One region of the Kitasatospora sp. NPDC059747 genome, then DNA from elsewhere that is predicted to be linked to it. Evidence: riboswitches for the same ligand, from Rfam matches in the RefSeq annotation. Region 1 holds a riboswitch; each other region holds the start of a gene.
What was found. Region 1 has a riboswitch for cobalamin ahead of metE (5-methyltetrahydropteroyltriglutamate--homocysteine S-methyltransferase). Riboswitches for the same ligand answer to the same signal wherever they lie in the genome.

Region 1 (3,265 bases):
AGGACTCCACCGACACCTCCTCGGACAGCCAGTACTTCAACCACCCCGGCGTCGCCATCACCGTGTCCTCGGGCGACTCCGGCTACGGCACCGAGTACCCGGCGGCCTCCCAGTACGTCACCGCCGTCGGTGGCACCTCGCTGACCCGCGACTCCAGCGCGCGCGGCTGGCACGAGACCGTCTGGGGCTCCAGCTCGGGCGGCAACGGCGCCGGCTCCGGCTGCTCGGCCTACGACCCCAAGCCGAGCTGGCAGAGCGACAGCGGCTGCTCCAACCGGACCGTCGCCGACGTGTCCGCGGTCGCCGACCCGGCCACCGGCGTCGCCGTCTACCAGACCTACGGCGGCAGCGGCTGGGCCGTCTACGGCGGCACCAGCGCCTCGTCGCCGATCATCGCCGCCGTCTACGCCGACGCCGGCACCCCGGGCGCGAGCGACTACCCGTCCCAGTACCCGTACCAGCACACGAGTGCGCTCAACGACGTGACCAGCGGCGCCAACGGCACCTGCTCCCCGTCCTACCTGTGCACCGCGGGCCCCGGCTACGACGGCCCGACCGGCCTCGGCACGCCGAACGGCCCGACCGCCTTCCGGGCCGGCACCAGCACGGGCAACACCGTGACGGTCACCAACCCGGGCAACCAGAGCACCACCACGGGCAGTGCAGCCTCCCTGCAGATCCGCGCGACGGACTCCGCCTCCGGCCAGAGCCTGACGTACAGCGCGAGCGGCCTGCCGACCGGGCTGTCCATCGACGCCTCCAGCGGCCTGATCAGCGGCACGGCGTCGACGGCGGGCACGTACAACGTGACGGTGACGGCGAAGGACGCCACCAACGCCTCCGGTTCGACGAGCTTCACCTGGGCCGTGTCCGCCCCGGGCGGCGGCTGCACCGGTGCGGGCCAGTTGCTCGGCAACCCGGGCTTCGAGACGGGTAGCGCCTCGCCCTGGACCGCGACCGCCGGCGTGATCGACAACTCCGCGAGCGAGGCCGCCCGCTCCGGCTCCTGGAAGGCGTGGCTCGACGGCTACGGCAGCAGCCACACCGACACCCTGAGCCAGACCGTCACGATCCCGGCCGGCTGCAAGGCGTCGCTCGGCTTCTGGCTGCACATCGACACCGCCGAGACCGGCACCACGGCCTACGACAAGCTCACCGTCCAGGCCAACTCCACCACCCTGGCCACCTTCTCCAACGTCAACGCGGCCAACGGCTACACCCTGCACACCTACGACCTCTCCTCCTTCGCCGGGCAGAGCGTCACCATCAAGTTCACCGGCACCGAGGACGCCTCGCTCCAGACCAGCTTCGTGATCGACGACACGGCCCTCAACGCCTCCTGACCGACCAGGCCCGACAGGTACGACAGGTACGACAGGTACGACCGGTGGGGCCGCAGCCGACTGCGGCCCCACCGGCACGTCCGCGGTGGCGCCGAATCCCGACGTCGTCTCCTGACGTCGTCTCAGCATCCGGACGAATGGCCGAATCCCCGACGAAGCGACCGCGGATAGGCCGTAGGCTGGCCGTGCAGCTGGTTCGCCCCGTCCGCCAGGCGGGGCGTCGCAAGAGGGAACCCGGTGACGCCATTCAACTGGCCAGTCCGGGACTGCCCCGCAGCGGTGAGTGGGAACGACCGCCGTCATACGCACTGGGCCCGGGCCGGGTCTGGGAAGCGACGGCCAGTAGGTGACCGCCCTTCAAGGGCCGGCCGTGCCCGCGAGTCCGAAGACCTGCCCGCTGCCCGCGTGCGACCGTTCGCGCGCGGCCATCCGGTGACCTCGAGGGCGGGTCGGCGACCACACCAGGCGGAGCTGCCCGTGCAGCGGTTCGCCCGGTGCGTCATCCCTTCGCGTCCTCGTCCCGTCGCCGGGTACTTGAGAGACAGACTCGCGAAGGAGAGTCCCTTGACCACGAAGTCCGCAGCCGCGGCGACCCTCGCCACCGCGTACGGCTACCCCCGCCAGGGCCGGGGCCGGGAGCTCAAGAAGGCGATCGAGGGGTACTGGAAGGGCGCCGTCACCGCCGAGACGCTGCTCGCCACCGCCGCCGACCTGCGCCGGGGAAACTGGCAGCAGCTCGCCGACTCCGGCATCGAGGAGATCCCGACCGGGGACTTCTCGCTCTACGACCACGTGCTGGACACCACCGTCGCGGTCGGCGCCATCCCGTCCCGCCACCGGGACGCCGTCGATGCCGACCCGCTGGACGGGTACTTCGCCATGGCGCGCGGCACCCAGGACGTCGCGCCGCTGGAGATGACCAAGTGGTTCGACACCAACTACCACTACCTGGTACCCGAGTTGGGACCGGGCACGGCCTTCGCCGCCGATCCGGCCAAGGCGGTCGGCGAACTGCGGGAGGCCCTCGCGCTCGGTCACGCCGCCCGCCCGGTGCTGGTCGGGCCGGTCACCTACCTGCTGCTGGCCAAGCCCGCCCCCGGCGTCGACGACGACTTCCGGCCGATCACCCTGCTCGACCGGCTGCTGCCCGTCTACGCGGAGCTGCTCGCCGCTCTGAAGGCCGCCGGCGCCGAGTGGGTGCAACTGGACGAGCCCGCGCTCGTCCAGGACCGCACCCCCGCCGAGCTCAACGCCGCCGCCCGCGCCTACCGCGAGCTGGGCGCACTGACCGACCGTCCGAAGCTGCTGGTCGCAAGCTACTTCGACCGTCTGGGCGAGGCGCTCCCGGTCCTCGCCAAGGCCCCGGTCGAGGGCCTGGCGCTGGACTTCACGGGACCTGCCGCCGCCAACCTGGACGACCTCGCCGCCGCCGGCGGGCTGCCGGGCAAGCGGCTGGTGGCCGGCGTGGTCGACGGGCGCAACATCTGGATCAACGACCTGGAGCAGTCGCTCGCCACCCTGGCCACCCTGCTCGGGCTCGCCGACCGGATCGACGTCGCGCCGTCCTGCTCCCTCCTGCACGTGCCGATCGACGCCACGCTCGAACGCGACGTCGACCCGCAGATCCTGCGCTGGCTCGCCTTCGCCAAGCAGAAGGCCGCGGAGGCGGCGCTGCTGGCCCGGGGTCTGCGCGAGGGCACCGGGGCGATCACCGCCGACCTCGCCGCCAACCGCGCCGACCTCGCCTCCCGGGCCGGCTCGCCGATCACCCGGGACCCGGCCGTCCGCGCCCGCTCCGCCGCCGTCACCCTCGACGACACCCGCCGCGCCCAGGCCTACCCGCAGCGCGCCGAGGCCCAGCGCGCCCGCCTCGGCCTGCCCCTGCTGCCGACCACCACCATCGGCTCCTTCCCGCAGACCAC
Region 2 (3,265 bases), on a different contig from region 1:
CCGATCAGGCAGTCGGCGGCGACGAGGGCGGCCTGCCAGCCCTGGTGGGGCGGGACGAGGCGCAGGCCCATCCGCCGGGCGTCGTCGAGCAGGGCCTCGGGGTCGTGCCGGTTCCAGATGTTGGGGTGGAGGACGACGGCGACCGTGTACTCGTCGGCGGGGAGCCGGCGGACGAGGCGTCGGGGCAGGTCGGGGCGGCGGCCGAATAACGAGTGCTCGCTCCAGGTGGAGTTGACGACGACGAGCCGCCGGCCGTCGACGGCGCCGAGGGCGGCCCGGTAGGAGTCGCGCAGGCGCAGGCTGCGGAGCATGCGGTCGAAGCACGGGTCGCCGACGACCTGGGCGACGTCCAGTGCCTCGGGGCAGGAGACCCGCAGCCGGTCGAGCTGTTCCGGGTGGGAGAGGCCGAGGACGTCGACGAAGACCCGGCCGTGGTGGGTGAGTTCGTTGCGGGAGAGGCCGGCTGCGCTGACGGTGTCGCCGGTGGACTCGGTCACCAGGCGGTTGTAGCCGGCGCCGTGCGGGAGGACGACGAGCCGGGCGTCGAGGCGGTGCATCGAGGAGTGGACGGCGCAGGCGACGGCCAGGTCGAAGCGGTGCCGGACGGCCTCCTCCCAGTCCAGCAGGGTGATGCCGGGCAGGCCGCGCAGGTAGTCGTCGAGGCCGTCGGCGAAGGCGGAGCCGGGGTTGACGGTGGCGTAGCGCTCGATGCCGTCGCGGTTCAGGAGCGTGAGGACGTCGAGGACGCGGGTGGCGGAGGTGAGGGTGCGGGCGACCGCCAGCACGCGCGCCCTGACCGGCCGGGTGTTCCAGCGGTCGGCGGGCCAGGCGTGGGGGTGGGTCGGCACGCCATGATCGTACTCATCGGGTCGGCTTCCCGCGGTGAATCAGGCCCGGGAGGTCAGCCCGCCGCGGCGGCGGGCTCCTCGTGGTCGGCCGCGGCGCACTCGTCGAGGAGGGGGCGCATGCTCTCGTCGACGAGCCGGTAGCGCACGACGCGTCCGTCCTTGTCCCCGGTGACCACGCCGGCCGTCCGCAGCAGCCGCAGGGCCTGTGAGACGGCCGGGTCGCGCATGCCGGTGGCGACGGCGAGGTCGGTGACGGCGAGCGGTCCGGCGCGGTGCAGGGCGAGCAGGATCGCGAGCCGCCCGGGGTCGGCGAGCAGGGAGAACCGCTCGGACCACGAGCGGACGTGCGCGGCGTCGCCGATCGCGGCGATGGCCTCGCAGACCCGGTGTCCGTCGATGGTGCGGTGGCCCGCGCGGTCGGCCGGTACGAGATGCATGCGGACATTCTGGCAGCTCACGACCTGTGATCCTGGACACCTGCGTAGGTGCGCAGCCTTGCAAGGGTCGGCCCGGGACCCCTACGGTGTTCCCCGCCGTGGTGCTCGGGAAGACCGGTGACGGACCCTCAGGGGTCCCAGTCCGGAGCGGCCCTCGCCACTGTGATCGGGGGAGTCCGCCCGTACCCAGACGCCACTGGGCGCTTCGCGCGCCTGGGAAGGCGGGTACGGGAGCCCCGTCAGCCAGGAGACCGGCCACGGCATCTCACGAACGTCTTTCCACGAGGTGCTGGAGCGTGATCCGAAGATGACCCTGCCCGAAACCGCCGCCCCCGAGGCCGCGCCCGCCGTGCTGCCCACCTTCCGGTGGAGGAGAGAGGACACCGTCCGCACCGCCGGGCTGATGGGGGTGATCCTGGCCATGCACGTCGTGGCGTTCGGGACCCTCGTCTTCCTGGTGGCGCCGCACAACTACGCCGTCGGCACCCAGGTCTTCGGGGTGGGCCTCGGCATCACGGCGTACACGCTCGGCATGCGGCACGCGTTCGACGCCGACCACATCGCGGTGATCGACAACACCACCCGCAAGCTGATGGCCGACGGCAAGCGGCCGGTCTCGGTGGGCTTCTGGTTCGCCCTCGGGCACTCGTCGATGGTGGTCGTCATGGCCGCCCTGGTCGCGGGCGGCGCGCAGCTGGCGAACACGCTGATGGACGACGAGTCGACCACCCACCAGTGGCTCGGCATGGTCGGCACGACGGCCTCAGGCGCGTTCCTCTACCTGATCGGCGCGCTCAACCTGGCGGCGCTGCTCGGCATCCTGAAGGTGTTCCGGGCGATGCGCGCGGGGCAGTACGACGAGGCCGAGCTGGAGCAGCACCTGAACTCGCGCGGCTTCATGGCCCGGGTGCTGAACCGGGCGACCCGCTCGATCACCCGGCCCGGCCAGATGTTCCCGGTGGGCATGGTGCTCGGCCTCGGCTTCGACACCGCGACCGAGGTGACCCTGATGGTGATGGCCGGCTCGGGCGCGGCCGCCGGGCTGCCCTGGTACGCGATCGTCTGCCTGCCGCTGCTGTTCGCGGCGGGGATGAGCCTGTTCGACACGCTGGACGGGACGTTCATGAACTTCGCGTACCAGTGGGCGTTCTCCAACCCGGTGCGCAAGGTGTACTACAACCTGACGATCACCGGTCTGTCGATCGCGGTGGCGTTCATCATCGGCACGATCGAGCTGGTCGGCGTGCTGCACGAGAAGCTGGACCTGACCGATCCGGTCACCGGCTGGATCGCGGACATCTCGCTCGACAACGTCGGCTACGCGATCGCCGGGCTGTTCGTCGTCGTCTGGGCCGCGGCGATCGCGTACTGGAAGCTGGCCGGGGTCGAGAAGCGCTGGGGCGCCGAACGCTCCTGAGTGCGGCTGCCGCACGCCTGCCGCGACGGCGCCTCCCCATGGTGGGGAGGCGCCGTCGCGCGCGTTCCGGGCCGGCTGCGCCGGGTCAGCTGTGCCGGTCGCCGTAGCGCTGGCGGAAGCGCTCGACGCGGCCCGCGGTGTCGAGCACGCGGGACTGGCCGGTGTAGAAGGGGTGGCTCGCCGAGGAGATCTCGACGTCGATGACGGGATAGGTGTTGCCGTCCTCCCACTCGACCGTGCGGTCGCTGGTGACCGTCGAGCGGGTGAGGAAGGAGAGGCCGCCGACCTTGTCGCGGAAGACGACGGGCCGGTAGGCGGGGTGGATTCCGGGCTTCATGGGGGTGCCTCCTCGGCGGGGGATCAGCGCTCTTCGTTCGACGTTCTTCGTTCCGGCGCTCTTCGGTCAGCGCTCTTCGCGGAAGTCGACGTGCTCGCGCGCGACCGGGTCGTACTTGCGCAGCACCATCCGGTCCGGGTCGTTCCGGCGGTTCTTGCGGGTCACGTACGTGTAGCCGGTGCCGGCGGTGGAGCGGAGCTTGATGACGGGGCGCAGTTCGCTGCGG
Region 3 (3,265 bases), on a different contig from region 1:
CGAGCGCGTCGACGGCACCGGCCTTGGACTCGACGTCGTCGACGATCGAGCCCGCCAGCATCTGGTAGCCGCCGCACACACCGAGGACCGGCAGCCCGGCCGCCGCCCGCGCCCGCAGCGCCGGCTCCAGCCCGCGCTCGCGCAGCCAGGCGAGGTCGGCCACGGTGGCCCGGGTGCCGGGCAGCACGACGAGGTCGGCGTCGGCGAGCTCCTCCGGCCGGGTCGCCCAGCGGACGAGCACGCCGGGCTCCTGCGCCAGCGCGTCCAGGTCGGTGAAGTTCGACAGCCGGGGGAAGCGCACCACGGCCACCCGCAGCACGTCCGCCCCGAGCGGCCCGCGCCCGTCGACCCGGTCCACGACCGTCGACAGGTCCAGCGAGTCCTCGGCGTCCAGCCACAGCCCCGGCAGCATCGGCAGCGTGCCGAGCACCGGACGGCCGGTCAGGCCGTGCAGCATCTCCAGACCGGGCGCCAGCAGCCGGGCGTCCCCGCGGAACTTGTTGACGAACCAGCCGGCCACGTGCCGCTGGTCCTCCTCGGACAGCAGCGCCAGCGTCCCGTACATCGCCGCGAACACGCCGCCCCGGTCGATGTCGCCGACCACGACGACGGGCAGCCGGGCGGCCGTCGCCAGGCCCATGTTGGCGATGTCCCGGTCGCGCAGGTTGATCTCGGCGGGCGAGCCCGCGCCCTCGCACACCACCACGTCGTACCGGCGGCGCAGGTCCGCCAGGCATTCCAGGGCGCGCTCCAGCAGGACGGGCTTGCGCTCGCGGTAGTCCAGCGCGCCCACCTCGGCGACCGGCCTGCCGAGCAGCACCACCTGGCTGCGGCCGTCCGCGCCGGGCTTGAGCAGCACCGGGTTCATCGCCGCCTCCGGCTCCACCCGGGCGGCCTGGGCCTGCATCGCCTGGGCCCGGCCGATCTCGGCGCCGTCGGCCGTCACGAACGAGTTCAGCGACATGTTCTGCGCCTTGAACGGCGCCACCCGGACGCCCCGGCGGGCCAGCCACCGGCAGATGCCCGCCGTGACGACGCTCTTGCCCGCGTCCGAGGTCGTCCCCGCGACCAGCAGCGCGTTGGTCATGCCCTTCCCCTCCTCAGCAGCGATCGCAGCAGGACGTGCCCCGCGACCGTCGTACCCAGCGCCAGCGCGCCCACCCGCCGCGACAGCGCGCAGGCCCGCTCGATGTCGTCCACCGTCACCGGCCGCAGCTCCGCGCCCAGCACCGGCCGGTGCTCGACGCGCTCGCCGTACTGCAGCGTGCCGCCCAGCCGCACGCCCACGGCGCCCGCGAACGCCGACTCGGCCTGCCCCGCGTTCGGGCTCGGATGCGCCGAACCGTCCCGCCGCCACACCCGCCAGGCCGTCCGCGGCTGCGGCGCGGCGGCCACCGTCAGCAGCGCCGTCAGCCGGGCGCCCGGCCAGCCCGCCACGTCGTCCAGCCGGGCCGAGGCCCAGCCGAACCGGGCGTGGCGCGGCGAGCGGTGACCCACCATCGCGTCCAGCGTGTTGACGGCGCGGAAGGCCAGCAGACCGGGCGTGCCGGCGAGGGCGCCCCAGGCCAGCGCGTTCACGACGGCGTCCGCGGTGTTCTCGGCCACCGACTCCACGACGGCGCGGGCGATCTGCTGCCCGTCCAGCGCGCTCGGGTCGCGCCCGCACAGGTGCGGCAGCCGCTCCCGGGCGGCGGGCAGGTCGCCCGCGGCCAGCGCCCGGCCGATCGTGCGCGCCTCCCGGGTCAGCGAGGTGCCGCCGAGCACCGTCCAGGTCGCGGCGGCGGCCAGCGCGGCCCGCCCCAGCGGCCGGCGGCCGGCCGTCCGCTCCAGCGCCACCGCGCCCGCCGCGACGGCGCCCACGCAGAGCGTCGTGTACGCGGCCCCGGTGGCCCGGTCGTCGCGCCACATCCGGCGCTCCAGGCGGGTCGCCGCACCGCCGAAGACGGCCACCGGGTGGCCGCGGCGCGGATCGGCGTAGCGGGCGTCCGCCAGGTAGCCCGCGACGGCGCCGACCGCGAAGGCGGCGGCGCGGGTCAGCGGGCGCACGACGGAGGGGGACAGGGGAGGGCTCGGCGGGTCGGGGCAGCCTGCATCGCGTGCGAGTCCTCACTCAGGGTCCGCGCCCTGGATCGACGTACCGGGGGCGAGAGTCTCCTGGCTTCCGGGTCGAACGCACCCCCGGAGCCTTCCAGCAGCACGTCAGCGAAGACTGACGGTCCGCCGTGGCGTCGTTCCGGCCGTGCTCCCCGGTGACAGTGGCGGGACCGCGCCGGACTCGCACCGGCTTCCTCTGCATGCCTCCGTTTGGCCCTGGGATCCCATCACGCGGCCGAACCGGGAGTCAACCGAGGTCACGGAGGGGTTGGTCACACGCGGGAGGCCCGGCGCGCGCCCCCGAACGCCCCCGTCACTACCTCCGAGTACTGCCGCCGCAGGGGCATGACATCCTGTGCGATCCTCCAGCGGTCCGCGCGCGCCCTCCCCGGCGCTTCGTGCGTTCGGCGGCTGGGGGCCCGTTCGTACCGGCCCTAGCGTTCGTTCACATGCGACGAAGACAGCCTCCGCCCGCCCTGCCCCCGGTGCCGTTCTCGCCCGCCGCGGCCCGCGCCCACCGCGCCGGGCTCGGCCTGACCCCCGAACAGGTCGCCGGCGGCATGGCCGCGCACGGCGTCCGGCTGCTGCCCACGCACGTCATCGCCTGGGAGAGCGGCGAGCTGCGCCCCACCGAGGAGGAGTTCATCGCCCTCGCCCGCGCCCTGTGGTGCCCGCCCGCGCAGCTCATGGGCACCCGCCCGGCCCGCCTGCGCGACCACCGCGTGGCCCGCGAACTGAGCCAGGACACCGCCGCCCGTCGCATCGGCGTCGCCCTGCGCGTCTACCAGGAGGCCGAACTCACCGGGACGTGGGACGGCGACGAGGAGCGGACGCACGCGCTCGCCCAGGTGCTCGGACTGCGGCTCACCGAACTCGTCGAGGTGACCGGCCGCGGCGCCGAGCTCGACCAGCGGCTGCGCAGGTGCGTGGACGGCCGCTGGCAGCCCCACCTGCGGGCGGTCGCGCGGCTCGTGCCGGTCCACGAGGACGACCTCGCGACCGTCCTGACGGCCCTGCACCAGGAGCACCAGGTGTCCTCCCCGCACTGGGGCGCCGCGACGCCCACCCTGCCCCCGCGCGACCGGCCCCTGGCCCCGCGCTTCTGGGAACTCCTCGGCCGCCTCCACACGGAGATCCCGGTCTGACCCGTCCCGGCCGCCCCGTCCCCGTC

Region 2: linked by a shared signal. The riboswitch ahead of ACFV4G_RS35400 (HoxN/HupN/NixA family nickel/cobalt transporter) and the one ahead of metE (5-methyltetrahydropteroyltriglutamate--homocysteine S-methyltransferase) in region 1 are both predicted to bind cobalamin.
Region 3: linked by a shared signal. The riboswitch ahead of ACFV4G_RS29925 (cobalamin biosynthesis protein) and the one ahead of metE (5-methyltetrahydropteroyltriglutamate--homocysteine S-methyltransferase) in region 1 are both predicted to bind cobalamin.

The regions. Positions count from the first base shown of each region.
Region 1 covers NZ_JBHWGV010000149.1:12,213-15,477, forward strand. The annotation lists partial or broken gene ACFV4G_RS38520 (putative Ig domain-containing protein) at 1-1,343, shown strand, start outside; cobalamin riboswitch at 1,519-1,756, shown strand; gene metE (5-methyltetrahydropteroyltriglutamate--homocysteine S-methyltransferase) at 1,908-3,265, shown strand, end outside.
Region 2 covers NZ_JBHWGV010000119.1:1,945-5,209, forward strand. The annotation lists partial or broken gene ACFV4G_RS35385 (helix-turn-helix domain-containing protein) at 1-40, shown strand, start outside; partial or broken gene ACFV4G_RS35390 (hypothetical protein) at 1-848, opposite strand, end outside; gene ACFV4G_RS35395 (ArsR/SmtB family transcription factor) at 902-1,285, opposite strand; cobalamin riboswitch at 1,368-1,560, shown strand; gene ACFV4G_RS35400 (HoxN/HupN/NixA family nickel/cobalt transporter) at 1,593-2,702, shown strand; gene ACFV4G_RS35405 (type B 50S ribosomal protein L31) at 2,788-3,039, opposite strand; gene rpmG (50S ribosomal protein L33) at 3,106-3,265, opposite strand, start outside.
Region 3 covers NZ_JBHWGV010000082.1:40,399-43,663, forward strand. The annotation lists gene ACFV4G_RS29920 (cobyric acid synthase) at 1-1,087, opposite strand, end outside; gene ACFV4G_RS29925 (cobalamin biosynthesis protein) at 1,084-2,046, opposite strand; cobalamin riboswitch at 2,148-2,292, opposite strand; gene ACFV4G_RS29930 (helix-turn-helix domain-containing protein) at 2,544-3,239, shown strand.